One region of the Streptomyces sp. JLSY215 genome, then DNA from elsewhere that is predicted to be linked to it. Evidence: riboswitches for the same ligand, from Rfam matches in the RefSeq annotation. Region 1 holds a riboswitch; each other region holds the start of a gene.
The links. Region 1 has a riboswitch for cyclic di-AMP ahead of AC5677_RS18075 (M23 family metallopeptidase). Riboswitches for the same ligand answer to the same signal wherever they lie in the genome.
Positions count from the first base shown of each region.

Region 2: linked by a shared signal. The riboswitch ahead of AC5677_RS15410 (transglycosylase family protein) and the one ahead of AC5677_RS18075 (M23 family metallopeptidase) in region 1 are both predicted to bind cyclic di-AMP.
Region 3: linked by a shared signal. The riboswitch ahead of AC5677_RS23770 (C40 family peptidase) and the one ahead of AC5677_RS18075 (M23 family metallopeptidase) in region 1 are both predicted to bind cyclic di-AMP.
Region 4: linked by a shared signal. The riboswitch ahead of AC5677_RS28985 (M23 family metallopeptidase) and the one ahead of AC5677_RS18075 (M23 family metallopeptidase) in region 1 are both predicted to bind cyclic di-AMP.

Region 1 is NZ_CM185022.1:4,049,961-4,057,019, reverse strand. It holds gene AC5677_RS18085 (PP2C family protein-serine/threonine phosphatase) at 1-1, shown strand, start outside; gene AC5677_RS18080 (DUF2332 family protein) at 3-1,133, opposite strand; cyclic di-AMP (ydaO/yuaA leader) riboswitch at 1,594-1,745, shown strand; gene AC5677_RS18075 (M23 family metallopeptidase) at 1,757-2,920, shown strand; gene AC5677_RS18070 (aldo/keto reductase) at 3,076-4,017, shown strand; gene AC5677_RS18065 (hypothetical protein) at 4,124-4,426, opposite strand; gene AC5677_RS18060 (YDG/SRA domain-containing protein) at 4,524-5,447, shown strand; gene AC5677_RS18055 (PrsW family intramembrane metalloprotease) at 5,626-6,972, opposite strand; gene trmB (tRNA (guanosine(46)-N7)-methyltransferase TrmB) at 7,047-7,059, opposite strand, start outside.
Region 2 is NZ_CM185022.1:3,479,264-3,486,322, reverse strand. It holds gene AC5677_RS15425 (LysR family transcriptional regulator) at 1-806, shown strand, start outside; gene AC5677_RS15420 (cytochrome P450 family protein) at 863-2,197, shown strand; gene AC5677_RS15415 (transglycosylase family protein) at 2,582-3,556, shown strand; cyclic di-AMP (ydaO/yuaA leader) riboswitch at 3,809-3,977, shown strand; gene AC5677_RS15410 (transglycosylase family protein) at 3,985-4,638, shown strand; gene eno (phosphopyruvate hydratase) at 4,988-6,268, shown strand; gene AC5677_RS15400 (FtsB family cell division protein) at 6,390-6,857, shown strand; gene AC5677_RS15395 (DUF501 domain-containing protein) at 6,993-7,059, shown strand, end outside.
Region 3 is NZ_CM185022.1:5,276,089-5,283,147, forward strand. It holds gene AC5677_RS23760 (C40 family peptidase) at 22-1,077, opposite strand; gene AC5677_RS23765 (hypothetical protein) at 1,310-1,663, shown strand; gene AC5677_RS23770 (C40 family peptidase) at 2,061-3,233, opposite strand; cyclic di-AMP (ydaO/yuaA leader) riboswitch at 3,242-3,425, opposite strand; gene pcrA (DNA helicase PcrA) at 3,633-6,140, shown strand; gene AC5677_RS23780 (hypothetical protein) at 6,297-6,755, shown strand; gene AC5677_RS23785 (M23 family metallopeptidase) at 6,817-7,059, opposite strand, start outside.
Region 4 is NZ_CM185022.1:6,490,353-6,497,411, forward strand. It holds gene AC5677_RS28970 (DNA gyrase/topoisomerase IV subunit A) at 1-49, opposite strand, end outside; gene AC5677_RS28975 (M16 family metallopeptidase) at 414-1,766, shown strand; gene AC5677_RS28980 (M16 family metallopeptidase) at 1,805-3,172, shown strand; cyclic di-AMP (ydaO/yuaA leader) riboswitch at 3,414-3,570, shown strand; gene AC5677_RS28985 (M23 family metallopeptidase) at 3,583-4,383, shown strand; gene AC5677_RS28990 (GntR family transcriptional regulator) at 4,605-5,291, shown strand; gene AC5677_RS28995 (HPr family phosphocarrier protein) at 5,640-5,921, opposite strand; gene AC5677_RS29000 (bifunctional acetate--CoA ligase family protein/GNAT family N-acetyltransferase) at 6,069-7,059, shown strand, end outside.

The DNA of each region.
Region 1 (7,059 bases):
GTTCAACCGGCGGCGGGCCACCCGTCGAGCCGGTGCAGGCTCTCGCCGTCCGGGCCGGTGAGGGCGACCGGGCGCTCGTCCAGCGCGAGGGTCAGCAGGCGGTCGTCCTCGGGGCGCGGGGCCCGTTGGCCCGGGGCGGTGATCCAGGGCAGGACGGTGTGGTGCTCGTGGGAGATCCAGTGGCCGGGGCCGGTCCGCTCGGCGAGCACCGACCGTACGAGCGCGGCGAACTCCTCGCGGCGGGCGGGCGGGAGGAAGGCCAGGGCGGCCGTGTGGAAGATGACCAGCGTCGCCTCGGACGGGGCCTCGGCGGCCAGCGCGGGCAGCTCGTCGAGCGGATCGCCGTGCACGATCCGGGGGCGGGGCGCGGGGCGTACGGCTTCGACGGCGGCCGCGAGCCGGTCGGCGCGGTTGTGGCTGTGGGAGAGGTGGGGGGTGTGGTTCCCGTCCTCGGGCCAGCGCAGGGCCTGGAGCCAGCGGAGGTCGTCGCGTGCGGTGAGCGGGTCGAGCGGGTCGGGGTCGATGCCGGCGCGCCAGACGATGTCGGGGAGGCGGGTGAGGGCTTCCGGTGCGGCGGGGGCGGGGCCGGCGCCGGTCGTCCGGCACACGAAGGTCACCGGGCTCCCGGGCGCCCCGAATTCCGTGCCGGAGCCCGCGCCGTCCTCCTCGTACCGGTAGCGGTACCGGTCGGGCTGCAGGCGCAGGCCCGCCGTCGCCCCGACCTCCAGCAGCGCCAGCGGCTGCGGCAGACGGGCGAGCAGCGGCAGCAGCGTGGCGCAGTGCGCAGGCTCCCCGGTCCGGTCGGTGCGGCGCATGATCACGGCACGGACCTCGTCCCAGTGCCGGATGGTCCACTCCCGCCAGCGTCCGTACGCCGTCTCGTTGCGCGGGCCCTGCTCGGCGTGCGGCCCGTCGAGATAGCGGACGGCGGCCAGGAGGAGGGTGGGTTGCTGTTTGCTCCCGGCCGGCAGCGATCCCGACAACAGATCGCAGAACTCCGCGTCGTGGCTGATCCGCGCGGTCAACTCCGCATGGGCGTCGGACCGTCCCCGCGCCTGTCGCCAGGAGAACTCCCGGTACCGATCCGCCACTGTCTGCGCGCTGTTCACGACGTTGACCACGTTGACGACCATGATCCGACGTTACTGCTCTCACGCTCCGTAAGGACCGGGCACCCCTCCGCATAACAACTGACGCACAATCACCGGAAGATCGTTTAGAGGGCTCCGGTCAACTCGCCCGATTTATGCCCGCGATGGGCGGAAAAGTCCACGCCAGAGCGCCTGCGGAGCGCATACGGATTCCCCGGAAGGCTTGGAAAATAGTCACGATCTCTATTACTGTCCGATAACGGAGCGCGGTCGTCCCAGCCGTCGCAAGAGGCGGCACCGCGCGCCTACGCCGAATCCCGCAAGCGCACGCCATGCACGTCGCACACGTCATCACGGCACGCAGGAGTACCCGTACGGATTGAGCGCATGTGCACGGACGGGCGCCAGTGGGCACTGAACAGCGCCGACCGGTACCGATCCACATGACCGCTCGCTCCACGCGACCCGCACCCCTGCGCCGCCCGTTCCGTCTGCGTCATCCGCACCATCCGCGCGGCATGCATGAAGTGCACCGAGGGAACCGGGGAACCACCACCTTGGGGTGAATCGGACGCCTCCCACCAGAGGCGCCCGTAGGAGACCTTCCTGCTCCGAACCCGTCAGCTAACCCGGTAGGCGTGAAGGAAGGAAAGGAGTGCGCCCCCGTGGCGTCCAACAGGCCTGCCCCAGAGGCTCCGTCCGCCGCCTACCTCGATGACCGGGGTCCGTCCGACGACGGATACCCCTTCGACGGATCCGGAGTCGTCTATCAGGGCGGCGAGTACGACCGCGAGCGTGACGACGCGCGCGACGGCGACGGGCCGTGGGAGGAGTGGAACCCCACCGAGGAGTCCGTCCGGTCCGTCCGCGGCAAGCACCGGGTGGCCAAGCAGCGCGGCGGCGCGCTCGCGCGCAGCGGTACGGTCCTGGGCGTCGGCGTCATCGCGGCGGTCGGCGCGGGCGGCATGGCCTCGGCCGAGGACCGCCCGCCGGTCCCGATCTCGATGCCCGACATCGGCGGTATGGCCCACGACATCGCCGAGAAGATGCCGGACGTCCCCGTCATAGGCGGCCTCATATCCGACTCCGGGGCGCCGCGGTCCGGTACGGACACCGGCTCCGCGTCCCCCCACGGCCCCCTCTCCCAGGCGGGCCTCACCCAGCACGAGGCGGCCCAGGGCGCCAACGCCGGCGAGACGCTGCGGAACCGCATCCTCCAGCAGGCCGACGCGCAGCAGGGCGCCGCCGAGCAGGAGCAGCGCGCCGCCGTCGAGACGGCCGCCGTCGACCGGGCCGGGAAGGACGCCACCGCGCATCAGGCGGCCGCCGAGAAGGCCGCGGCCGCCAAGCAGGCGGCGGAGCGCGAGGCCGAGCGCCGGGCGGCGGAGGCGGCCCGCAAGAAGGCCGAGGCCGAGCGCCTCGCCCAGCTGGCCAGGAGCTTCATCACCCCGGTGGCCTCGTACACCCTGACCGCCAGCTTCGGCCAGGCCGGCGACCGCTGGGCCGCGGACCACACCGGACAGGACTTCGCCGCCCCGACCGGCACTCCCGTCAGGGCAGTGCACTCCGGCACCATCACGCAGGCGGGCTGGGCCGGCTCGTACGGCTACCGCCTCGTCCTCACCCTCGACGACGGCACCGAACTCTGGTTCTGCCACCTGTCCTCCATGGTGAAGACCTCCGGCAAGGTCAGCACCGGCGACGTCATCGCCCGCGTCGGCGCCACCGGCAATGTCACCGGCCCCCACCTCCACCTGGAGGTCCGCCCGGGAGCCGGCGACCCGATAGACCCGATGCCGTGGCTGCGGGAGCACGGACTGAGCGTCTGACGCGACGGGGCCCGCTCCCGCTCCCGCTCCCCCGGGAATGCGGGAGCGGGCCCGGGGGAGCGGGAGCGGGTTCCGGGGAATGCGGGAGCGGGCCCGGGGAAATGTGGGAGCGGGTTCCGGGAATAACGCGCCTCTCCGCAACGCTGCAACAACGCATGACTGCGACACGCAAAACCCTCGGCTCGCTCTCCGTCTCGCCCCTCTCCCTCGGCGGCAATGTCTTCGGCTGGACGGCGGACGAGGCCGAGTCCTTCGCCGTACTCGACGCGTACGTGGCCGGCGGGGGCAACTTCATCGACACCGCCGACGTCTACTCGGCCTGGGTGCCCGGCAACAAGGGCGGCGAGTCGGAGACCGTCATCGGCAACTGGCTGGCCTCCCGCGGCAATCGCGCCGATGTCGTGATCGCCACCAAGGTGGGCGCCCACCCGGAGCTCAAGGGCCTGAGCGCCGCCACGATCAAGACCGCGGTCGACGCATCCCTCACGCGCCTGCGCACCGACTACATAGACCTCTACTACACCCACTACGACGACGAGTCCCAAGAGGTCGGGGAATTCCTCACCGCCCTCAACGACCTCGTCCAGGCCGGCAAGGTCCGCGAGATCGCCGCCTCCAACATCTCGGCAAAGCGCCTGGAGGAGTCCCTGGCCTTCTCCGCCCGTGAGGGCCTCGCCCGTTACGTGGCCCTCCAGCCCCACTACAACCTGGTCTCCCGCGACACCTACGAGGGCGAACTCGCCGACGTGGCCGCCCGCCACGGCGTCGCCGCCGTCCCGTACTACGCCCTCGCCTCCGGCTTCCTGACCGGCAAGTACCGCCCCGGCACCACCGTGGAGAGCGCCCGCTCCGAAGGCGCCGCCCGGCACCTCTCCACCGACCGCGGCCTGCGCGTCCTGGCGGCCCTCGACACCGTCGCCGCCGCCCACGACGCCGAACTCGCCACCGTCGCCCTCGCCTGGCTCGCCGCCCGACCCACGGTCGCCGCCCCGATCGCCAGCGCCCGCACGGTGGCCCAGCTTCCGGCGCTACTGGCGGTCGGCGAGCTGACCCTCACGGGAGCTGAACTGGCCCTCCTGAACGAGGCGTCGGCGTGACGGCCTGACCTTCTCGGCCTCGACGCGTGTAGGGGGGCGGGCGGCGGGGCCGGTGGGGCGGCGACGCCTTGGCCCCGCCGCCCCCCCCCGTATACGTCTCGGCTTACTACCCCCGCCGATCCACCACCGCCCACGACGCCACGGCAACCCCACCCGCCACCGCAAACACCGCGGGCCAGGCCCCGACCTTCTTGGCGAGCGGGTGGGAGCCGGCGAATGCGGCCACGTAGGTCGCGCCCAGGGCCGCCGCCGTGGGCCCACCGGCCTTCCGCACCCACTCCCGACCCGCCACGGCCCCTGCCGCGGCCAGCACCACACCACCCAGCGGCCGCTTCTTCGTCCAGCGGGCCACGGCGTAGCCGCCTACGAGCCCACTCGCCGCCACGACACTGCTCGGCACGCTAGCCATTACAGAAACCTCCACATCACAGACAACTTCCCTGAGCCTACGCTCGGGTAATCCGGTTCGAGTGACATGCTGATCAAGCAGTGGGCAGAATCCCCGTATGGCGAAGGCGACATCTCGAAATCCTGTGACGTTCGGTTCCCCTGCGGGGGTCGCAGTGGGGCAGCACTTCAAGAGTCATGCGGAGCTGCATGCGCATGGCGTACATCGGCAAACCGGACGGGGAATCTCCGGTACTGCGCGGGAAGGCGTCGACTCCATCGTGCTCTCCGGTGGCTATGTCGATGACATCTACGGCGACACCGAGATCGTCTATACCGGCGAGGGTGGACGCGACCAGAAGACGCAGCGCATGGTGGCCGACCAGACCATGGATACGCCCGGAAATGCCGGGTTGTTGCTGAATCAAGCCCTCGGTAATCCGGTCCGCGTCATTCGAGGCTTGGATATCAAACGGCAGAAGGCTACGGGTGGCTATCAGTACTGCGGTTTGTTCCGGGTGGCCGACAGCTGGACCACCGTCGGTAAGGAAAGGTTCCGCATCTGCCAGTTCCGGCTGGTCAAGATTGGGCTGGACGAAACGGTGAAGCCGCAATCCGTATCTCCGGATGGCGACACGCAAACCAGCCTGGAAGAACAATTCCGCCGTATCGTTGCATACGAGCGACTCTTGCGTGACTCTGCGGTGGTGCGGCGTGTCAAAGAGATGTACGACGACACCTGCCAAGTATGTGATACGCGGTTGGCGGTTTCGCCAGATGGCAAGGCAATTAGCGAGGCCGCACATATACAGGCATTGGGTAAACCCCACAACGGGCCGGACACGATAGAGAATGTGCTGTGCCTCTGCCCCAACTGCCACGCGCTGTTCGACCGTGGTGCACTCCAACTCACCGATGGTTTTGATGTGATTGATGGCTTGACGCAGAAATTCAAGCGCGCACTGACTCGGGTTAAGGAGCATGAGATACGGGTGGAGTGCATACGCCAGCATCGGAGTCGATGGGCGGAACGCACGTCCTAGCCCGAACCTGGGGCATCCATGAACGCCGGCCGCCCCCAAGGCAGGTTGTGCACCAGGTCGGCTGCTCGCCAGACACGGCTGCGACAGCCCTCGCATCCTCGTGTTCCCGGAGACGCGGCACCGTTGAGAAGGTTGCCATTGTGTCGGATGGGGCAGGGCAGATCGATGCCGGCGCGGGTCAGCGGGCCGTGCGACCCGGCGCGGTGGGGGCGTGTGCCGCAGAGGGCAGCGTGGCTGGCCAGTGAGCCCGATGCGTACGCAGCAACGCCTGAGCCAACGCCCCCTGCACCCAAGGCTGGTACTGCCAAATCTGCAGCAGCAGCTCCTGCTCGCGGGTGCTGAAGTCGTCCCTCGGGCCGGTCAGGTGTGCCCGCCGCCGGTGGAAGGAGAGGGCCGTGGTGAGGGTGGTGTATTCGGCTACCGCGCGGGCGGCGGTGGGGCCTTGGGTGCGGCGGGCCAGGGTGCGGGCCAGGCTGCGGGTTTTGAGGGAGGAGAGGGCGGTGGGTTCGGCGGGGGCGAGCCAGCCGGTGGCGGTGTAGGGGGCGAGGTAGTGGCGGAGGGAGAGGAGTTCCTGGTGGCGGGACCAGATCGCCAGCCAGGTGAGGGCGGTGAAGACGGGGACCATGAAGAGGCCGTAGACGGTGAGGAAGCCCAGGTCGCCCAGGGAGGTCGCGCCGTTCCAGATGGCGTGGAGGAGGACGGCGGTGAGCAGGCCGAGCAGGGCGATCACGGCGCGGGTGATGCGGCGGCGGTGGTGGCGGGTGGCGGCTATGCCGAAGGCCAGGCCGGTGAGCATGGTGAAGAGGGGGTGGGCGAAGGGGGAGACGACGATGCGGATGAAGAAGGTGCCGGCGGTGAGGGAGTGCAGGCCGGAGTGGCCCATGGACTGGTCCTCGCCGAAGGCGTTGCCGAGATAGAGGATGTTCTCGGTGAAGGCGAAGCCGGTGGCGCTGAGGCCGGCGATGACGAGGCCGTCCGTGATGCCGTCGAAGTCGTGCCGGCGGAAGCGGTAGAGGAGCAGGACGGCGGCCGCCTTGACGGATTCCTCCACGACCGGCGCGATGACCGTCGCACCCCAGGCCCGCGCGTCGGACGCCGACGCCCCGATGACATTGGTGGCCAGCCAGTCGGTGGCGAAGCCGTTGGCGAGGATCGCGACCAGCGTGGCCGCGCACGCTCCCCAGGCGAAGGCGAACGCGAGGTTGCGCCACGGCTCGGGCTCTATGTGGTCCAGCCAGCAGAACGCCGCTATGAGGGGCGGAACGGGGAAGACGGCGAGACCGAGGCCGACCAGGAAGCCCTCGGTGCCGGTCTGGTGGCGGACGATGGCCAGGATGATCACGCCGGAGAGCGCGAGCAGCGAGACCAGCGTGATCGCGCGGACGGTCTTGCTGTGCCAGGGGGCGGGGCGCCGGGAGCGCGGGGGCAGCTGGGAGGTGTGGGTGTCCGGCTGAGGTTCGTGGGGGTGAGGGTGGGGCGCGTACGCCGGGAGGGGCGGCTGCGGGGGCGGCTGGGACGGGTACACCCATCGACCTTACGGGCCCGGCCGGCGACGGTGACGGGGGCCTTTCCGGCTCCTGGGCGAGCGCCTTCCGGCGCCTACGGGCGCCGT
Region 2 (7,059 bases), 570 kb from region 1:
GCTGCCATGTCGTCCAGTCCGCCCTCAGTCATCAGGTCGCCCGGCTGGAGAAGGAACTCGGCGCGCGGCTCTTCGACCGGACCAGCCGGAGCGTCCGGCTGACCGCCGCGGGCGAGGCGTTCGTGCCCGTCGCCCGGCAGGCGCTGCAGGCGGCCGAGCGGGCCCGCGCGGAGGTGGAGGCGGCGACCGGGGAGGTGCGCGGGCGGCTGGCGGTGGGCGCGATCTCGACCGTCGCGGCCGTCGACCTCGCGCAGGAACTGGGCGCCTTCCGGGCCCGCTACCCCCAGGTGCGGATCAGCCTCCAGATGGAGATCAGCGACCGGCTCATCGAGATGGTGCGGGACGGGGCGCTGGACGTCGCCTTCGTCGGGCTGGTGCCCGGCGCCCGTATCGCGGGGGTACGGGAGAAGGAACTGGCCCGCGGCGAACTGGTCGCGATGGTGCCGCCGGGGCATCCGCTGGCCGAGCAGGAGTGGACCACCTTGTCGCGGCTGGCCCGGGAGTCGTTCGTCGACTACGCGGCGGGGTCGCAGGCCCGGCGCCAGCGGGAGGACGCGTTCCGGGCGGCGGGGTTGACGTCGGAGGTGGCGTTCGAGGTGACCACCGTCGAATTCCAGGCCAAGCTGGTGCGGGCGGGGCTGGGCGTCGGCATGGTTCCCGAGGCGATCGCCTCCGGGCTGCCGGGGCTGGCCATGGTGCGCGTACGGCCGGCGCCGGAGCGTAGCGAGCGGGTGGTGTGGAGCGGCCTGGGGCCGTCGCCGGCGGCCGCGGCGTTCCTGGAGGGGCTGGGTGTGCCGCCGGGGTGAAACCGGGGGCTTACGGGACGGCATCCGCCGTATGGGGCACGGGTTACGGTCGGGATGTGCACGACACGCCAGACACCACCGCCCCCGTCACCCCGGCCACCGGCTGCCCCGCCGCCCGGCCCGAGCTGTTCACCTGGGAGTTCGCCGCCGACCCGTACCCCGCGTACGCCTGGCTGCGCGAGCATGCGCCGGTGCACCGGACCGCGCTCCCCAGCGGCGTCGAGGCCTGGCTGGTGACCCGCTACGGGGACGCGCGCCAGGCGCTGGCCGATGCCCGGCTCTCCAAGAACCCGGTCCACCACAGCGAGTCGGCACACGGCAAGGGCAAGGTCGGCATCCCCGGCGAGCGCAGCGCCAACCTCATGACGCATCTGCTCAACATCGATCCTCCGGACCACACCCGCCTGCGCCGTCTCGTCTCCAAGGCGTTCACCCCGCGCCGGGTCGCGGCCTTCGCCCCGCGCGTACAGGAGCTGACCGACCGCCTCATCGATGCCATGGTCGAAAAACAGCACGGCGCCGAGCGCGGGGCGGCGGACCTGATCCATGAATTCGCGTTCCCGCTCCCCATCTACGCGATCTGCGATCTGCTGGGCGTACCGCGTGAGGACCAGGACGACTTCCGCGACTGGGCGGGCATGATGATCCGGCACGGCGGGGGACCGCGGGGCGGAGTCGCGCGTTCCGTGAAGAAGATGCGGGGCTATCTCGCCGAGCTGATCCATCGCAAGCGCGAGGTCCTCGGGGAGCGGCCGGACCCGGACGAGGACCTGATCTCCGCGCTGATCCGGGCCTCCGACCACGGCGAGCACCTCACCGAGAACGAGGTCGCCGCGATGGCGTTCATCCTGCTCTTCGCCGGTTTCGAGACGACCGTGAACCTCATCGGCAACGGCATCTACCAGCTGCTGCGCCACCCCGCCCAGCGCGAGCTGCTGCAGAAGTCGATCGCGGCGGGCGACAGCGATCTGCTCGCCACCGGCATCGAGGAACTGCTGCGGTACGACGGTCCGGTGGAGCTGGCGACCTGGCGGTTCGCGACCGAGGAGCTGACGCTGGGCGGGCAGCGGATCGCCGAGGGGGACCCGGTCCTGGTGGTGCTGGCCGCCGCCGACCGCGATCCCGCCCGCTTCGCCGACCCGGACGTCCTCGACCTCACCCGGCGCGACAACCAGCACCTCGGCTACGGGCACGGCATCCACTACTGCCTGGGCGCGCCGCTCGCCCGGCTGGAGGGGCAGACCGCCCTCGCGACGCTGCTGACCCGGCTGCCGGACATCCGGCTCGCCGCGGAACCGGACGATCTGCGCTGGCGCGGCGGGCTCATCATGCGCGGACTGCGGTCGCTGCCGGTGGAGTTCACGCCGGAGGGATCCGCGGACCGGTCCTGACCGGGGGAGCCGGGGCGGCGGGCGGGACCGGAGGCCCTTGGCGACGGACCCCAGGCCGGTCCGTGCGGAACCGGCGGCTCCGGCCTGCGATGACCGCGAAGTGACGGAACGTCAGGCACGTGACCTCTGCGTGATCTCGACTACACCGACTTGTGACTACCCGTGACCCCGGCTACCTTTCGACCCACCGAATCGGCCACGGGTTCGACTGGCCGCACGGGTTCGACGCGCCACTGGGCTGCGTCGCCTCCGTTCGCCTCACCGGGCCGGCTCGGCAGACAACTCCAGCACGTCCACCGCCGCTCGAAAGGCAACCGCATGCGCTCCGGGAACGGCCGACACCGTCGCCCCCGTCAGGCACCGGCCATCTTTGTCACGGCGGGAGTGACCGGCGCCGGGCTCGCACTGCCGCTGTTCGCCGCGAGCGGTGCGCAGGCCGCCGACACCGCGACCTGGGACAAGGTCGCGCAGTGCGAGAGCGGCGGAATGTGGAGCGCGGCCTCCGGCAACGGCTTCTACGGCGGCCTCCAGCTGACCCAGGAGATGTGGGAGCAGTACGGCGGCACCTCGTACGCCTCGCGCCCCGACCTCGCCAGCCGCTCCGAGCAGATCGCCGTCGCCGAATCCATCCTCGACGACCGCGGCCCGGACGCCTGGCCGAGCTGCGCGGTGAACGCCGGGCTGACCAAGGACGGCCGCGCGCCGGAGGTCGACCCGGGCAGTACGAGCACCCCGCGGCCCGGCCCGTCGCACACCGCGGACCCGGCCGATCCGTCCGGCCCGGCCGACGACTCCTCCGACGGTCCCGAGGACGGGCCCTTCGGTGACGACGGCCCCTTCGGCGGCTCCTCCGACGAGGCGACGCCGACGCCGTCCCCGTCGGCCCCCGACGCCTCGGACCCCGCGGACCCGTCCGCCCCCTCCCACGAGGGCGAGGACGGCAGCGGTGCGGACGACCGCGGTGCCCCCGCGACGCCGGAGACCCCCGCCAAGGGCAAGCACCGCGGCGGCGCCGACGAGGGCCAGGGGGGCGGGGGCGGCAAGGACGGCAAGAGCGGCAGGAGCGGCGCCGACGACGGCAAGGGCGCGGACCGTGACGACCGGCCCGCCGGCCGCCACGCCTCCCGCGGCGGCGAGGAGCAGCGTACGGACCCCGGTACGCGCCCCGGAGCCGACCCGTCCGCCCCCGCCGACGGCTACACGGTGCGCTCCGGTGACACCCTGTCAGGCATCGCGGAGGCCCATGATCTGCCGGGCGGCTGGCCCGCGCTCTACGACCGCAACGAGAAGGTCGTGGGGGCCGACGCGGACCTGATCCACCCAGGTCAGCTGCTCGATCTCGGGCACGCGGCAGGGTAGTTACCGCCAGTTCGTCCCTTTTGGCGAAAGTGAGACAAGCGTCTCGTTCCGGGGTGTGGCGTCCGGCTCGTCGGCCGGATTCCGCACCCCGGCCCACCTGCGGAAATATGAGCCGCCGATGATCAAAAACGGTCAACTTGGTTCAGATAGTGGGGTTTGAACACCAAGGGGATTACTGATTACGGTCTGGACCGCTCGCCAAAGCGGGCCCTTCGATCACATGCCGAATCCTGCCGGTGATCGCAGGCAGTCGACGCGCAAGCGCCGAAGGCAGGAGCGGGGGACCCAAGGTAAGTGCCGGCCCCGCCCGTGAAAGCGGGTCAACCGGCTTGGGGTGAAGCCGCGTGTCCAGTGCACGCGGCCGGGTACTCACACGGCCCGAACCCGACAGCTCACCTCGTAGGCATCGGTGAGGAAACGAACGAACCATGCTGAACAAGGGCAAGCACCGTCGTCCGTCCAAGGCCGTCCGCATCGCCACCCTCGCCGGTGTCGCCGGTGCCGCCGTCGCCGTCCCGCTGATGGGCGCCACCTCCGCCTCCGCCGCGTCCGTCGCCACCTGGGACAAGGTCGCCCAGTGCGAGTCCGGCGGCAACTGGTCGATCAACACCGGTAACGGCTACTACGGCGGCCTCCAGTTCTCGAACTCCAGCTGGGCCGCCGCCGGTGGCACCCAGTACGCGGCCCGCGCCGACCTGGCCACCAAGGCCCAGCAGATCGCCGCCGCCGAGAAGCTCCTCGCCATCCAGGGTCCGGGCGCCTGGTCCTGCGCCGGTGCCGGCAACCTGACCGCCGGTGGCCCGTCCCCCGACCTCGACACCTCCGCCAAGGCCGAGGTCAAGAAGGCCCAGCCCGCGCCGAAGAAGGCTGCCCCGCAGCAGGCCGCCCCGAAGCAGAAGCAGGCCCAGCCGGCCCCGCAGAAGCCGCAGGGCAAGGGCAACTACACCGTCAAGGCCGGTGACACCCTCGCCAAGATCGCCAAGGCGCACGGCACCACCTGGAAGACGGTCTACGCCCACAACAAGTCCGTCATCGGCGGCAACCCGAACCTGATCTTCCCGGGCCAGAAGCTCAGCATCTGAGCCGTCCCCGCACCGGGACTCCCGCGGGCCTGAGTCATGGGCCCGCATCCTCCCCGAGCAGGCCCCGCCCGGCGCGCTACTCCCCCCAGCGCGCCGCGGCGGGGCTTCTCCATTCCATGTGCCGCCGCGTACGCCATTCCGCGCACCCCGCCGTACGCCAGCCCACCGGCACCCCGCCACCAGTGGCTTCCCGCGATTTTCCCCGTTCAGCGAACAATGCGCCCAAACCTCCCGGGAAATGGGCATCTGGGCCTCTTTTCGTCCCACGGAGCGGGCCAACGGCGAGCGGATCTCCCCGGGGCCGTTAGGCTCGTGCTGCAGAACTCCAGACACCCATGAAGGAGACAACGTGCCGTCCATCGACGTCGTCGTAGCCCGCGAAATTCTCGACTCGCGAGGTAATCCCACGGTCGAGGTCGAGGTCGGCCTCGACGATGGCAGCACGGGCCGTGCCGCCGTGCCGTCCGGCGCCTCCACCGGAGCCTTCGAGGCCATCGAGCTTCGCGACGGCGACCCGAACCGCTACCTGGGCAAGGGCGTGGAGAAGGCCGTCCTGGCCGTCATCGAGCAGATCGGCCCGGAGCTCGTCGGCTACGACGCGACCGAGCAGCGGCTGATCGACCAGGCGATGTTCGACCTGGACGCCACCGACAACAAGGGCTCGCTCGGCGCCAACGCCATCCTCGGCGTCTCCCTCGCCGTCGCGCACGCCGCCTCCGAGGCCAGCGACCTGCCGCTGTTCCGCTACCTCGGTGGCCCGAACGCGCACGTCCTGCCCGTCCCGATGATGAACATCCTGAACGGCGGCTCGCACGCCGACTCCAACGTGGACATCCAGGAGTTCATGATCGCCCCGATCGGCGCGGAGTCCTTCTCCGAGGCGCTGCGCTGGGGCGCCGAGGTCTACCACACCCTCAAGAAGGTCCTGAAGGCCAAGGGCCTGGCCACCGGCCTCGGCGACGAGGGCGGCTTCGCCCCGAACCTGGGCTCCAACCGCGAGGCCCTGGACCTCATCCTCGAGGCCATCAAGGAAGCCGGTTACGCCCCCGGCCAGGACATCGCGCTGGCGCTGGACGTCGCCGCCTCCGAGTTCTACAAGGACGGCAAGTACCAGTTCGAGGGCAAGGACCGCTCGGCCGCCGAGATGACCGAGTACTACGAGGAGCTGGTGGCGGCCTACCCGCTGGTCTCCATCGAGGACCCGCTGTTCGAGGACGACTGGGCCGGCTGGAACGTCATCACCGAGAAGCTCGGCTCCAAGGTCCAGCTCGTCGGCGACGACCTCTTCGTCACCAACCCCGAGCGCCTCGCCCGCGGCATCGAGGAGAACTCCGCCAACGCCCTCCTGGTCAAGGTCAACCAGATCGGCTCGCTGACCGAGACCCTCGACGCCGTCGAGCTGGCCCAGCGCAACGGCTTCAAGTGCATGATGTCGCACCGCTCCGGTGAGACCGAGGACGTCACCATCGCCGACCTCGCCGTCGCCACCAACTGCGGCCAGATCAAGACCGGCGCCCCGGCCCGCTCCGAGCGCGTCGCCAAGTACAACCAGCTGCTGCGCATCGAGGAGATCCTCGACGACGCCGCGGTGTACGCGGGCCGCTCGGCCTTCCCGCGTTTCAAGGGCTAGGGCTCGGGCGCCCGGCCAACGGCCGAGTGCCGCACTCTTCCCCGCGTCCCCGGCGACGGTCCCGTACCGTTGCCGGGGACGTACGTGGTTACGGCGTCCGGACGACGGAAGGGGAGGCGACGTGCCCGCGGACCGGTTCTCGACCGCGACCCGGCTCAAGGCGCTCGGCACTGCACTTGTCGAGTCCGGGGCGGCCGCCCGCGTCTACCGCGCCCGCCGGCCCCGCCGCAACCGCCTCACCGGCCGCGCCGCGCTGCTGGCCCTCGTGATGTGCTCGCTGGTCGTCGCGCTCGCCTACCCGATACGGCAGTACGTCTCCCAGCGCTCGGACATCGCCGATCAGCGCCGCAAGGCCGACCACGCGGCCCGGACGCTCGACGGCCTGCGCGACCAGAAGGCCCGCTGGCAGGACCCGGCCTACGTCGAACAGCAGGCCCGCCGCCATCTGCACTTCGTCATGCCCGGCGAAACCGGCTACATCGTGCAGGACGGCTCCGGCGCCGGCCCGGCCAAGAAGGCGCCCCGGGCGGACCGGCGCCCCTGGTACGAGAACCTGTGGGCCGCCGTCGATGCCGCGGACAGGCGGTAGCCGGTACGGTCACGGAGCCCTGGCCCGTACGGCCGGGCGGCGGCAGCCCGTACTGTCATAAGGGGGAGTCCACACCCCCTTGCCGCCCGCCCCACTCGCCCCACCCACCTCACTTTCTCCCCACCGAAAGCGCACATGGACACCGCCCCGCCCCAGACCGAGCCCACCGAGCCCACCGCCGCGGACATCGCCGCCTTCAAGG
Region 3 (7,059 bases), 1.2 Mb from region 1:
AAGCCGGTCCCGCGCCCGGGGTCAGGCAGGCCGGGTCGCCGCCGCGAAGGGCATCTCGTCGATGGGGGCGATACGGACCGGCGCCCCCGGATGCGGGGCGTGGATCATCTTGCCGTCGCCGATGTAGAGGCCCACATGGCTGATCCCGGAATAGAAGAACACCAGGTCTCCGGGGGCGAGCTGGGACCGGTCGATGCGCGGTCCGGAGCCGATCTGGGTGTAGGTCGTGCGGGGCAGCGAGACGCCGCCGGACTGCCAGGCGGCCTGGGTCAGGCCCGAGCAGTCGTACGCGGAGGGGCCGGTAGCGCCCCAGACGTACGGTTTGCCGAGCGCGGCGTAGGCGAACGAAACGGCCCGCGCGGCACGGGAGTTGGGCGCCTGGGAGCGGGCCCCGGACGGTGCGGCGGCCGGGGTGGCCTCGGGGGTCATCCGCCGCCGCTGCTCCTCCGTCAGCTGGTTGAGCAGCGCCTCGGCGGAGTCCAGTTTCCGTACGATCGTGACGCGTTGGCGCCGCAGCGTGCCCTCGGTACGCTCCAGCCGCTCCGCGGTGGCCTCGGCGCGGTCGCGGACCTGGCGGATGCTGCCGAGCCGGCGCGCATATCCGGCCACCGCGTTCGCCTGATGGCTGCCCGCCCGCTCCAGGATCGTGGCGCCGTCCAGATAGCGTTGCGGATCGGCGGACATCATCAGCCGTACGGTCGGGTCCACGCCGCCGGAGCGGTACTGGCTCGCGGCCATCGTGCCCAGCTCGGCCTTGGCGGCGTTGAGTTTCTGGGTCCGGCGGGCGGCCTCGTCCTGGAGCCGGCTCAGCTCCGCGCGTGCGGCATCGGCCTGTTCCTTGGCGCCGTTGTAGTGCTGCGTCGCCACCTCTGCCTCCTGGTACAGCGCGTCGACCCGGCCCTTGACCTGGGCGGGGGTGGGGCGGGGAGCGGCCTGGCCGGTGCCGTCGAAGGCGGTGGCGCCCGCGGCACCGGCGAGGGCCAGGGTGGTCGCGGCCGTACGGGCCGTGCGGCCGCCACCCAGCGCTGCCAGCGGGTGCTGCTTGGTCTTGCGGTGCGACGCCACGGTGGCCGTCACTTCCTTCCGTACGGGCCGCGCATTCGTCGACCGCCTGGAGTGAGGACGGTAAACCTGGACGTCACGGCATAGCGCCCAGTTGGCCGGAATTGGCGCCTTTTGGCCGTGAGTGATGGACGGTGAGCGAGTGTCCGGCGCGTACGGGGCCGCGCACGGCCTGCCATGATCGAAGTGGGGATTACGGGCGCCCTGCCCGAAGCCGCGTGATATGCGGCGGATACGATCCCGCACTATGGACGTAGTAATCAATATCTTCGTCGGCCTGCACATCATCGGCATCGCCTCCCTCCTGGGTGGCTTCCTCACCCAGATGAAGGCGATGAGCGCGGGGACCGCCCGCTTTGTGCCGGCCATGCTGCACGGCGCGCTGACGATGCTGGTCACCGGCATCGTGCTGGTCGGGCTGAACCAGGCCCAGGACCACTCGCTCAACAACATCAAGATCGGCATCAAGATGGCCGTCCTGGTGGTGATCCTGGCGCTGGTCTACGTCAAGCGGGACGAGGAGAAGATCGCCAAGCCGCTCTTCGGCGCCGTCGGCGGGCTCACGATGGCCAACATCTTCATCGCGGTGCTCTGGACCTGAGGTCCGGCCTCCGGATCTGGGGTCCGGTCTCTGGGGCTGAGGTCCGGCGCCCGGGTCTGTGGTCCGGTCTCTGGGGCTGTGGTCCGGCGTCTGGACCTGAGGTCCGGCGTTTGGTCCTGAGGTCCGGCCTCCGGGGCTGTGGTCCGGCCTCTGTACCCGAGGTCTTGCCCCCGGACCCGCGCTCGGGCCCCGGAGTTCGGCGCCGGCGCCCGGCCCTCGGCTCCGGCGCCCGCCCCCGGGATCGGGCACCCGTACATACGGCTCACCGCGCGGTCGTCCCTTGGAGAGGACGACCGCGCGGCGGCGTGTGGGGGGTGGGTCTGGGGCAGTTATTCGGTAGGGGCCTGCAGCCCCCTTAGGGGCGCCCCCTAAGGGACGAAGTGTCCGATCCAGCCGCTCAGGCCGGCCGCACGCTCCCGTAGATCGGGTCGAAGTAGATCGACTCCACCCGGACACTGGCGCCCGGGTGCGGCGCGTGGATCATCTTGCCGTCGCCTATGTACATGCCTACGTGGCTGATGTCGTCGAAGAAGAACACCAGGTCACCGGGCTTGAGGCCGCTGGTCGCGACCCGCTCGCCGACCTTGACCTGGTCCCACGTCGTACGCGGCAGATCGACCCCGGCCGCCTTCCACGCCGCCTGGGTCAGCCCCGAGCAGTCGTAGGAGCTCGGGCCGGTCGCGCCCCAGACGTACGGCTTGCCTATCTGGGCGCGGGCAAAGGCGATCGCCTTTGCCGCCTTGGTGGAGTACGTGCCGTCGCTGGTCGATCCGCCGCCAGTGGAACCGCCGCCGGTCTGGCCGCCCGTCGAGCCGCCGCCGCTCTCGCGCTGCCGGCGCTCCTTCTCGGCCTGCTGGCGTGCCTTCTCCGCCTGCTGCCGCGCCAGCTCGTCGGCCCGGCGCTTGGCGGCCGCCTCCTTCTGGCGCTCCAGCTCCGCCAGCCGCGCCTTCTCCTGCGCGGTCAGCCGGGACAGCAGCTGCCGCGCCTCGGCCAGCTTCTCCTGGACGGACCGCTTGGACTCCTTCAGCGAGGTCTGCGTCCTCTGGAGCTGCTCCAGGCTCGCGGTCGCCCTGGCCCGCTGCCGGGCGGCGGCCACCTGCTGCTCCTGGTAGTCGGTGACCGCTTGCTTCTCCCGGTCGGTGAGCCGCCCCATCAGGTGCGTACGGTCGAAGAAATCCTGCGGGTCCTTGGCGAGCATCAGCTGCGCCGTGGGGTTCATGCCGCCGGTGCGGTACTGCGCGGAGGCGAAGGTGCCCAGCTCGCGCCGGGACTCGTTCATCTTCTCCGCGCGCTTGGCGGCGGCGTCGAGCAGGCCGTTGACGGTGGCGCGCTGACGGTCGACGCCCTCCTTGGCGGCGTTGTACTTCTGGGTGGCCACCTCGGCCTGGCGGTAGAGCCCGTCGACCTTCTGCTTGACCTCTTCGATGGTGGGCTTGGGTGCCCTGGGGGCGGCGTCGGCGGACTGCGAGAGCAGGGTGACCGAGGCGAGGGCGGCGGTGGTGAGCCCGGCCGCCGTACGGCTTCCGGGCGAGGTGAGCATGCGGGTGCGCGGCTTGCGGTGCGACGCCAAGGCCGGCGACTCCTTCCGTGGACCGCCTACCGGGTTAGCTGTCGGGTTCGGGCTCTGTCGCTGACGGAAGGCTTGCCCTACGGTCGATGCGTCCGCCGCTGGCGGCCGCACCGGCCGATTCACCCCGGTGGTGCTGGTGGGTCCCCGGCTCCGGGTGCCTGGTGGCAGGGCCGGACTCGGCGGAGGCCGCCCGTGCAGACGTTGTCGTCCGCGGGGATGCGGGCAGCCCGAGCAGGCACGGTAGCCAACTCGTGTGGCTCCTGTGAAGGCTGATGTTCGATATGCCCGAAACCTTTTTGTGACCTGACCGCGATCTCAAGGATGCGGCCCGGAGCCCAGGAGCCGGATCTGGTGAGGTGGCGGCGGGCTGTCAGTCCGGCGGCCTAGACTCGGTGGGCGATGAGCAGCCTCTTTGACGACAGCTTCCTGGCGGACCTCGGCCCCAAGCGCGAGGACGAGCACCCCCCGCCCCCCGAGGACGAGCACGGCCCGGCCCCGGAGGAGATTCCCGCCGACCTCTTCGACGGGAAGTTCGACGCACCGGTGCCCCATGAGGCGTACTACCGCGACGGCGCCGCCCGTCCCGTCGTCGACCCCGCCGCGCTGCTCGAGGGGCTCAACGACGAGCAGAAGGCCGCCGTGGTGCATCACGGCAGCCCGCTGCTGATCGTCGCCGGCGCCGGCTCCGGCAAGACCCGGGTGCTCACCCACCGCATCGCGCATCTGCTCGCCGAGCGCCATGTCCACCCCGGCCAGATCCTCGCGATCACGTTCACGAACAAGGCCGCGGGCGAGATGAAGGAGCGCGTCGAGGACCTGGTCGGCCCGCGGGCGAACGCCATGTGGGTCTCCACCTTCCACAGCGCCTGCGTCCGCATCCTGCGCCGCGAGTCCAAGAAGCTCGGCTTCACGTCCTCCTTCTCGATCTACGACGCCGCCGACTCCAAGCGCCTGATGGCCCTGGTCTGCCGCGATCTCGACCTGGACCCCAAGCGCTTCCCGCCGAAGTCCTTCAGCGCGAAGATCTCCAACCTCAAGAACGAACTCATCGACGAGGAGACCTTCGCCGGGACGGCCGCCGACGGCTTCGAGAAGACGCTGGCCGAGGCGTACGCGATGTACCAGTCGCGGCTGCGCGAGGCCAACGCCCTGGACTTCGACGACATCATCATGACGACGGTCAATCTCCTCCAGGCCTTCCCGGATGTCGCCGAGCACTACCGCCGCCGCTTCCGCCATGTCCTCGTCGACGAGTACCAGGACACCAACCACGCCCAGTACACCCTCGTCCGCGAGCTGGTCGGCCCGGGCACGGCCGAGATGCCCGCCGCCGAGCTGTGCGTCGTCGGTGACGCCGACCAGTCGATCTACGCGTTCCGCGGCGCCACGATCCGCAACATCCTCCAGTTCGAGGAGGACTACCCCGACGCGACCACGATCCTGCTGGAGCAGAACTACCGCTCCTCGCAGACGATCCTGTCCGCCGCCAACGCCGTCATCGAGCGCAACGAGAACCGCCGCCCCAAGAATCTCTGGACCGACGCCGGCGCCGGCCCCAAGATCACCGGCTATGTCGCGGACACCGAGCACGACGAGGCGCAGTTCGTCGCCGACGAGATCGACCGGCTGACGGACGCGGGCGACGCCAAGGCCGGCGATGTCGCCATCTTCTACCGCACCAACGCCCAGTCCCGTGTGTTCGAAGAGATCTTCATCCGGGTCGGGCTCCCGTACAAGGTCGTCGGCGGCGTGCGCTTCTACGAGCGCAAGGAGGTCCGCGACGTCCTCGCGTATCTGCGGGTGCTCGCCAACCCCGAGGACACCGTCCCGCTGCGCCGCATCCTGAACGTCCCCAAGCGCGGCATCGGCGACCGCGCCGAAGCCATGATCGACGCCCTCTCCTCCCGCGAGAAGATCACCTTCCCGCAGGCGCTGCGCCGCGTCGACGAGGCCTACGGCATGGCCGCCCGCTCCGCCAACGCCGTCAAGCGCTTCAACGTCCTCATGGAGGAGCTGCGCACGATCGTGGAGTCCGGCGCCGGGCCCGCCACGGTCCTGGAAGCCGTCCTGGAGCGCACGGGCTATCTCGCCGAGCTCCAGTCCTCCACCGACCCCCAGGACGAGACCCGGATCGAGAACCTCCAGGAACTCGCCTCGGTTGCCCTGGAGTTCGAGCAGGAGCGCGGCGAGGCCGAGACATCGGGGGCCGCCGCCCCGGGGCCGGGCACGCTCGCGGAATTCCTGGAGCAGGTCGCGCTGGTCGCCGACTCCGACCAGATCCCCGACGAGGACGAGGACGGCAGCGGCGTCATCACGCTGATGACCCTGCACACCGCCAAGGGCCTGGAATTCCCGACCGTCTTCCTCACCGGCCTCGAGGACGGCGTCTTCCCGCATATGCGCTCCCTGGGCCAGACCAAGGAGCTGGAGGAGGAGCGCCGGCTCGCCTACGTGGGCATCACGCGCGCCCGCGAGCGGCTCTACGTCACCCGCTCCACGATGCGCAGCGCCTGGGGCCAGCCCTCGTACAACCCGCCCTCGCGGTTCCTGGAGGAGATCCCGGACGACTACGTCGAGTGGCGGCGCACGGGTCCCGCCACACCGTCCGCCTCGATGGGCGGGCTGTCGTCGCGCGGCGGCGGCGGTGGAGGAGGCTTCGGCGGCGGCATCGGGTCCTCGCTGTCCTCGTCGCGCGCCAAGGGGCCGAGCGGTTTCGCCACGCGCCGTGCCACGGACCGGCAGGTGGCCTCGCTGGCCGTCGGCGACCGCGTCACGCACGACAGCTTCGGCCTGGGCACGGTCGTCGGCGTCAAGGGCAGCGGCGACAACGCCGAGGCGACCATCGACTTCGGCGGCGAGAAGCCGAAGCGGCTGCTGCTGCGGTATGCGCCGGTGGAGAAGCTCTGAGGCCGCCCCGGGCGTGTCCGATGGCCCGGCGGTCCGCCTCGGACGTCGCCGGCCTCGGACGTTAGCGGGGCGTTAGTCGAACAGCGTCGGCTCATCAGCCGCGGGCGGCAGTCTTGTTCTCGTACCCGAACGCTACTCGGAAAGAACGGGAAGAACGTGTCGAACGCCGCTCTCCGCTACGCCCGCAAGGCCGCCGCCGCCATGGTGATCACTGTTGCCGCGTTCGGGCTCACCGCCTGCCAGGACGGTGGCGCCGACGCCGCTCCGTCCTCCGCCTCCGCGCATGCCACGCAGTCCCCCGCGTCCACGGCCAAGGCCGCCCCGGATTCCGCCGACCGCACCTCGGCGGGCACCCCGAAGAAGCCGGGTGTGAAGTGCACGGATCAGGTGAACTACGCGGGGGATTCGCGGTCGAACGCCGAGATCAACTCGGTCGGCGAGGAGACGGGGCACTGTCCGGCGCCGGAGAAGGGCGGTACGTCGGCGGGCACCCCGAAGAAGCCGGGCGTGAAGTGCACGGATCAGGTGAACTACGCGGGGGATTCGCGGTCGAACGCCGAGATCAACTCGGTCGGCGAGGAGACCGGCTACTGCCCGCCGGTCCGGCATCAGTGAGGTGATGGCGGCCGCCCACGCGGAGCCGCGCTCGCGTGGGCGGTGAAGTCTCTCGTCCCGGTCAGTTCGGGTTGAGGCCGTGTTCGCGCAGCCACGGAAGCGGGTCTATCGCCGAGTCGCCGCCGGGGCGCACCTCGAAGTGCAGGTGCGGACCGGTGGAGTTGCCGGAGTTGCCCGAATAGGCGATCTGGTCCCCGGCCTTGACCGAACCGGAACGGATCTTCGTGCTGCTCAGGTGGCAGTACCAGGTCTCGGTGCCGTCGGGCGCCGTCACGATCGCCATATTGCCGTAGGCGGAGTTCCA
Region 4 (7,059 bases), 2.4 Mb from region 1:
TCTCCTCGAAGTCGTCCGGCGGCGGGGTCTTCGTGCTGCGGCGGGCCATCGCGGCTGCGGCTCCTTCTGCTGCGTCTACTGCCGATGTGGGATCAACATGCTCGGGTCGGTCAACACTGCCGGGCCGACCGGAAGTGCCGGTCGCCCCGTTGGCGGGCCGGTCGGCCGGCGGATCGGTCAGACGTCGGACCGATCAGCCGGCGGATCAACCCGTGAGTCTGCCTGAGTCTGACGCGGACCATTGTGGACCGCCCCACTGACAACGCCGACCGCGACTCCCCTTTCGGCGGCTCGGGGCCGTCGCGCGGGCCCTCCGTACGGGTCCGCTCGTCCGGGAACTTCGCCAGATGTCGGCGCGGTTGCATACAGTGACAGGACTTCCTCGCAAGCGGATCGAAGGGACGTACATGCCCATGGGTCACACGGCCACAGAACAAGCCGGCTCCGGCGGCCTGACAGCGACCGAGCACCGGCTGCCCAACGGCCTGCGCGTGGTGCTCTCCGAAGACCACCTGACCCCGGTCGCAGCGGTGTGCCTCTGGTACGACGTCGGCTCCCGCCACGAGGTCAAGGGCCGTACGGGCCTGGCTCACCTCTTCGAGCACCTCATGTTCCAGGGTTCCGCACAGGTGAAGGGCAATGGCCACTTCGAGCTCGTCCAGGGCGCCGGCGGATCGCTGAACGGCACCACGAGCTTCGAGCGCACCAACTACTTCGAGACCATGCCCGCCCATGAGCTGGAGCTCGCGCTCTGGCTGGAGGCGGACCGCATGGGCTCGCTGCTGACCGCGCTCGACGACGAGTCCATGGAGAACCAGCGCGACGTCGTCAAGAACGAGCGCCGCCAGCGCTACGACAACGTCCCCTACGGCACGGCCTTCGAGAAGCTGACGGCCATGGCGTACCCGGAGGGCCACCCGTACCACCACACCCCCATCGGGTCGATGGCCGATCTGGACGCGGCCTCTCTGGAGGACGCGCGGGAGTTCTTCCGTACGTACTACGCGCCCAACAACGCCGTGCTGTCGATCGTCGGAGACATCGACACCGAGCAGACGCTGGCCTGGGTGGAGAAGTACTTCGGCTCGATCCCCTCGCACGACGGCAAGCGCCCGCCGCGCGACGGTTCGCTGCCCGAGATCATCGGCAGCGAGCTGCGCGAGGTGGTCGAGGAGGAGGTGCCCTCCCGCGCCCTGATGGCGGCCTACCGGCTGCCGCACGACGGCACGCGTGAGGCGGACGCCGCGGATCTCGCCCTGACCGTCCTGGGCGGCGGCGAGTCCTCCCGGCTCTACAACCGCCTGGTGCGCCGCGACCGCACCGCCGTCGCCGCCGGTTTCGGGCTGCTGCGGCTGGCCGGGGCGCCCTCGCTGGGCTGGCTGGACGTGAAGACGTCGGGCGGCGTGGAGGTCCCCGCCATCGAGCGCGCCGTCGACGAGGAGCTGGCCCGCTTCGCCGAAGAGGGGCCGAGCCCCGAGGAGATGGAGCGCGCGCAGGCCCAGTTGGAGCGCGAATGGCTGGACCGTCTGGCCACGGTCAGCGGCCGCGCCGACGAACTGTGCCGCTTCGCCGTCCTGTTCGGGGACCCGCAGCTCGCGCTGACCGCCGTCCGGCGCGTCCTGGACATCACCCCCGAGGAGGTGCAGGCGGTCGCCAAGGCCCGGCTGCGCCCCGACAACCGCGCGGTGCTCGTGTACGAGCCCACGGAGCCGACCGCCCCGGCCGATCCGGCCGCCGACACCGAGAAGGAGGAGGCGGACCGGTGAGCGACTCCACCACCCGCGCAGATTCCGCCGTGACCACCATGGACTTCCACCCCCAGCCCAAGGGCGGCGCGCCCAAGCCGTGGGCCTTCCCGGCCCCCGAGCGCTCCCAACTGGCCAACGGGATCACCCTCCTGACCAGCCACCGCCCCGGCCAGCAGGTCGTTGCCGTCGAGATCAACCTCGTCGCCCCTCTGGAGGCCGAGCCCGAGGGCCTGGACGGTGTCGCCACGATCATGTCGCGCGCCCTGTCCGAGGGCACGGACAAGCACGACGCCGAGGAGTTCGCCGCCGAGCTGGAGCGCTGCGGCGCCACCCTGGATGCGCACGCCGACCACCCCGGCCTGCGGGTCTCCCTCGAGGTACCGGTGTCCCGGCTGCACCGCGCGCTGGGCCTGCTCGCCGACGCGCTGCGCGCCCCCGCCTTCGCGGAGAGCGAGATCGAGCGGCTGGTACGCAACCGCCTCGACGAGATCCCGCACGAGCTCGCCAACCCGGCGCGACGGGCCGCGGTGGCGCTGTCCAAGGAGCTGTTCCCGGCCACGTCCCGGATGTCGCGGCCCCGCCAGGGCACCGAGGAGACCGTCGAGCGCATCGACGCCGCGGCCGTCCGCGCCTTCTACACGACCCATGTGCGGCCCGCCACGGCCACCGCCGTCATCGTCGGTGACCTGACCGGCGTCGACCTGGACGCGGCGCTCGCCGACACGTTGGGCGCCTGGCAGGGCTCCACCTCCGAGCCGCTGAAGCCCTCGCCGATCACCGCCGACGACACCGGCCGTGTGGTCATCGTCGACCGCCCCGGAGCCGTCCAGACGCAGCTGCTGATCGGCCGTATCGGCGCCGACCGGCACGACCGCGTCTGGCCCGCGCAGGTCCTCGGCACGTACTGCCTGGGCGGCACGCTCACCTCCCGGCTGGACCGGGTGCTGCGCGAGGAGAAGGGCTACACCTACGGGGTGCGCGCCTTCGGTCAGGTGCTGCGCTCCGCCGCGGACGGAAGCGGCGCCGCGATGCTGGCCATCAGCGGGTCGGTGGACACCGCCTCCACCGGGCCGGCGCTGCAGGATCTGTGGCAGGTGCTGCGCACCCTGGCGGCGGAGGGGCTGACGGACGCCGAGCGGGACGTCGCCGTGCAGAACCTCGTCGGGGTCGCGCCGCTGAAGTACGAGACCGCGGCCGCCGTCGCGGGCACCCTCGCCGACCAGGTGGAGCAGCACCTCCCGGACGACTTCCAGGCGCAGCTGTACGCCCGGCTCGCCGAGACCGGGACGGTCGAGGCGACCGCGGCGGCCGTCAGCGCCTTCCCCGTGGACCGCCTGGTGACAATCCTGGTGGGTGACGCCGCGCAGATCACGGAGCCCGTCAGGGAACTGGGCATCGGCAAGGTGACGGTCGTCAGCGGCTGAGCCCCGCCGTCTGACTGCCGGTCAGGGACCGGCCGGGGAAGGGCCCGGCCATCCATCGATACAACGGCTCCCGTGGTGCACGTCCGCCACGGGAGCCGTCGTATGTCCGGAATGGTGCGTCTGGTTGCCCGGTGTCCTTGTGGCGTACGGCACAAAGGGCCAGTTCTGTTTGCCGATTGAAAGATGTCCCGATTAGCGTCGGTCCGACTGTTCGTCACAGGTCCGCCACAACAGTGGCACCGGACAGTCATCGCCGAGTCCCCGTACGGCGCGAGCCAGGGGAGCCGGGGACCCACATGTCCCTTGGGGTGAATCGGGTCTCTCTCCGGAGGGGTCCGTAGGAGACCTTCCTGCTCCGAACCCGTCAGCTAACCCGGTAGGCGAGAAGGAAGGAAAGGACAAGCCAGCAGATGGCGTTCACCCGTGCCACCGGGAAGCATCGTCGTGCCAGCCGCACGGCCCGTACGACCCGCAAGTTCGCCGGCGCGGCCACCCTCGCGGCCACCGGTGTCGTCGCCTCCGTCGCCTCGCCGGCGCTGGCCGCCTCCAGTGGGACGCACGCCGCGGACACCGGCCTGCAGCAGGCTGTCGTGATGGGCGACGAGCTCGCCAGCCGCGTCGAGGCCCAGGCCGACTCGCAGCAGACGGCCGCCGAGGTCGCCGCCGTGCAGGCGAGGGCCGAGGCCGTGGCGAAGCGGGCGGCCGACGAGGCCCAGCGGCTCGCCGAGGCCGCCAAGAAGAAGGCCAAGGCGGAGCGTGAGGCCAAGGAGCGCGCGGCCCGCGAGGCCGAGCGCAAGCGGCTCAACGCCTTCGTCGCCCCGATAGCGGGCTCCTACATCTCCACCGGCTACAAGGCCTCCAGCAGCCTGTGGTCCTCCGGCAGCCACACGGGCATCGACTTCCACGCCGCCACCGGCACCTCCGTCCACGCCGTGGGCCGGGGCACCGTCGTGGAGGCCGGCTGGGGCGGCTCGTACGGCAACAACATCGTGATCAAGATGCACGACGGGACGTACACCCAGTACGGCCACCTGTCGTCCATCGGGGTCGCGGTCGGCCAGACCGTCACCCCCGGCCAGCAGATAGGCCTCTCCGGTGCCACCGGCAACGTCACCGGGCCGCACCTCCACTTCGAGGCCCGCACGGGCCCCGACTACGGTTCGGACATCGACCCGATCGCGTATCTGCGCTCGCACGGCGTCGACGTCTGACGTCCCGCGTGTTCCGCTGAAGCCCCGGCCGACCGGCCGGGGCTTCCGTGTGTCCGGCGGACGGCGGCCGCCGGTCGTCGCCGTCCCCCGGAGTCCGGCGCCTGGCCAAAAAATATCCCTGAATTCCCGGAGCCCGTCGGAAAACTCGTCCCGGTCGAATAGAGTCACGGAAAACCCGCCGATCGGCGGCGTTTCCCGGGAATTACGGCGGAGGCACGACGATGCGAGGCCATCTTTCCGCGCATGCGGTGTGCACGGCGATTCGCGATGACATTGTCTCCGGTGCGCTCGCACCGGGGAGCCGGCTGATCGAAGAAATTCTCGCGGCCCGATACGGAGTCTCCAGAGTCCCGGTCCGCGAGGCGCTGCGCACCCTGGAGTCCGAGGGCTTTGTCACCACCCGCCATCATGCGGGCGCCTGCGTCGCCGAGCCCACCGAACAAGAGGCGGCCGATCTGCTGGACATCCGCGCCCTGTTGGAGCCGCTGGGCGCCGCCCGTGCCGCCGTCCGCCGCAGCCCCGCCCATCTGAAGGTGCTGCGCGGTCTCGTACGGCTCGGCCGCGAGCGGGCCCGGCACGGTCACCCCGCGGACGTGCGCCAACTGGACGGCTGGTTCCACGAGACGCTCGCCCAGGCGGTGGGCAGCCCCAGTCTGACGGCGCTGCTCACCCAGCTACGGCGCAAGATCGAGTGGATGTACGCCGTGGAGCTGTCCGCGCGGGCCACCGACTCGTGGGAGGAACACGGCGCGGTGCTGGACGCGGTGGCCAGGGGAGACGCGGAGCGGGCCCGCGCCCTGATGGCGGCTCATATCGAACGCTCCCTCCCGGTGTACCGGCTGCGCCCCACCGCGGCCGCGGTGAGGGATGCGAAACAGCCCGTCAACACGGCGCGTGCCCGTCATTAACATTCGGTCTGTATACAAAGGGGGTGCGGAATTCGCCGCCGGGGCGCTCAATGCGGCCATGGTGTCTGTAATTCGCGACGCCGGTATTTTCGCACCGTGTTTCCACACCGCGTTTCCGCGCCCCGTTTCGGTGCTGTGTTTCCGTGCCGCGTCCCCGCCCGGATAATTGGCGGTCGTGATGACGATGTGCCCGTACAGCAAATAGGTTTCAGCGGTTCCGTGCAGGGAAGCGCTCCACACCGATCCTGCCTGCCGTCCGCGCCTGCAAGAAAACGACCCCGCCGCGGCAACCTTTTCGGGTCACCGCCGCGGGGTCGCGAGCAGAGAGAGCAAAAAATCCCGAGGGACTCAGACCGTCTCCGGGAGCTCCTCCAGGCCCTCGGCGACGAGCTTCGCCAGCCGGTCGAGCGCGGCCTCGGCGCCCTCGGCGTCGGAGGCCAGCACGATCTCCTCGCCACCCTGGGCGCCCAGGCCCAGAACGGCGAGCATGGAGGCCGCGTTGACGGGGTTGCCATCGGCCTTGGCGATCGTCATCGGGATGCCGGCCGCGGTGGCCGCACGGACGAAGATCGAGGCGGGGCGGGCGTGCAGGCCCTCTGCCCAGCCGACATTGACGCGGCGCTCAGCCATGGTGATGCCCTTCAAGTCGCGTGACAGTTGTCTAGACCAGTCTCTCACGCTGCCGGGAGTGCTCCGGCGGCGTCCCGGCAACGCTCCGTTGGCACCGAGCGTACGCATGCCGGGCCGGTTGTCAGTGCCCCGCCGTACGCTGTCCGCATGCAGACGCAGCCGGATCATGCGTACCCGACCCACTGGGAAGCCGACGTGGTGCTGCGCGACGGCGGCACGGCGCAGATCCGCCCCATCACCCCCGACGACGCCGAGCGGCTGGTCTCGTTCTACGAACAGGTCTCGGACGAGTCGAAGTACTACCGCTTCTTCGCGCCCTACCCGCGGCTGTCCGACCGTGACGTCCACCGTTTCACCCACCATGACTACGTCGACCGGGTCGGCCTCGCCGCCACCGTGGGCGGCGAGTTCATCGCCACGGTCCGCTACGACCGCATCAACGACCAGGGGCTGCCCGCCAAGGACCCCGAGGACGACCAGGCCGAGGTCGCCTTCCTGGTCCAGGACGCCCACCAGGGCCGCGGTGTGGCCTCCGCCCTTCTGGAGCACATCGCCGCAGTGGCCCGTGAGCGCGGTATCCGCCGGTTCGCGGCCGAGGTACTGCCCGCGAACTCCAAGATGATCAAGGTGTTCACGGACGCCGGCTACACCCAGAAGCGCACCTTCGAGGACGGCGTGGTCCGGCTGGAATTCGACCTGGAGCCGACCGAGCAGTCCATGGCCGTGATGCGCGGCCGCGAGCAGCGCGCCGAGGCCCGCTCCGTCCAGCGGCTGCTCGCCCCGGGCTCGGTCGCCGTCATCGGAGCGGGCCGCGCCCCCGGAGGCGTCGGCCGCTCCGCCCTGCGCAACCTCCTCGACTCCGGCTTCACCGGCCGCGCCCACGCCGTCAACCACGCCTTCCCCAAGGGCATGGACCGCCTCGACCCCGAGGGCGTGCCCGCCGTCCGCGCGCTGCGGGAGATCCCCGACCCGGTCGATCTGGCGGTCATCGCCGTGCCCGCCGACCGTGTCCCTGATGTGGTCCGCGACTGCGGCGAACACGGCGTCCAGGGGGTCCTGATCCTGTCCTCCGGATACGCCGAGGCGGGCCCCGAAGGCCGCGAACGGCAGCGCGCCCTGCTCCGCCAGGCCCGCTCGT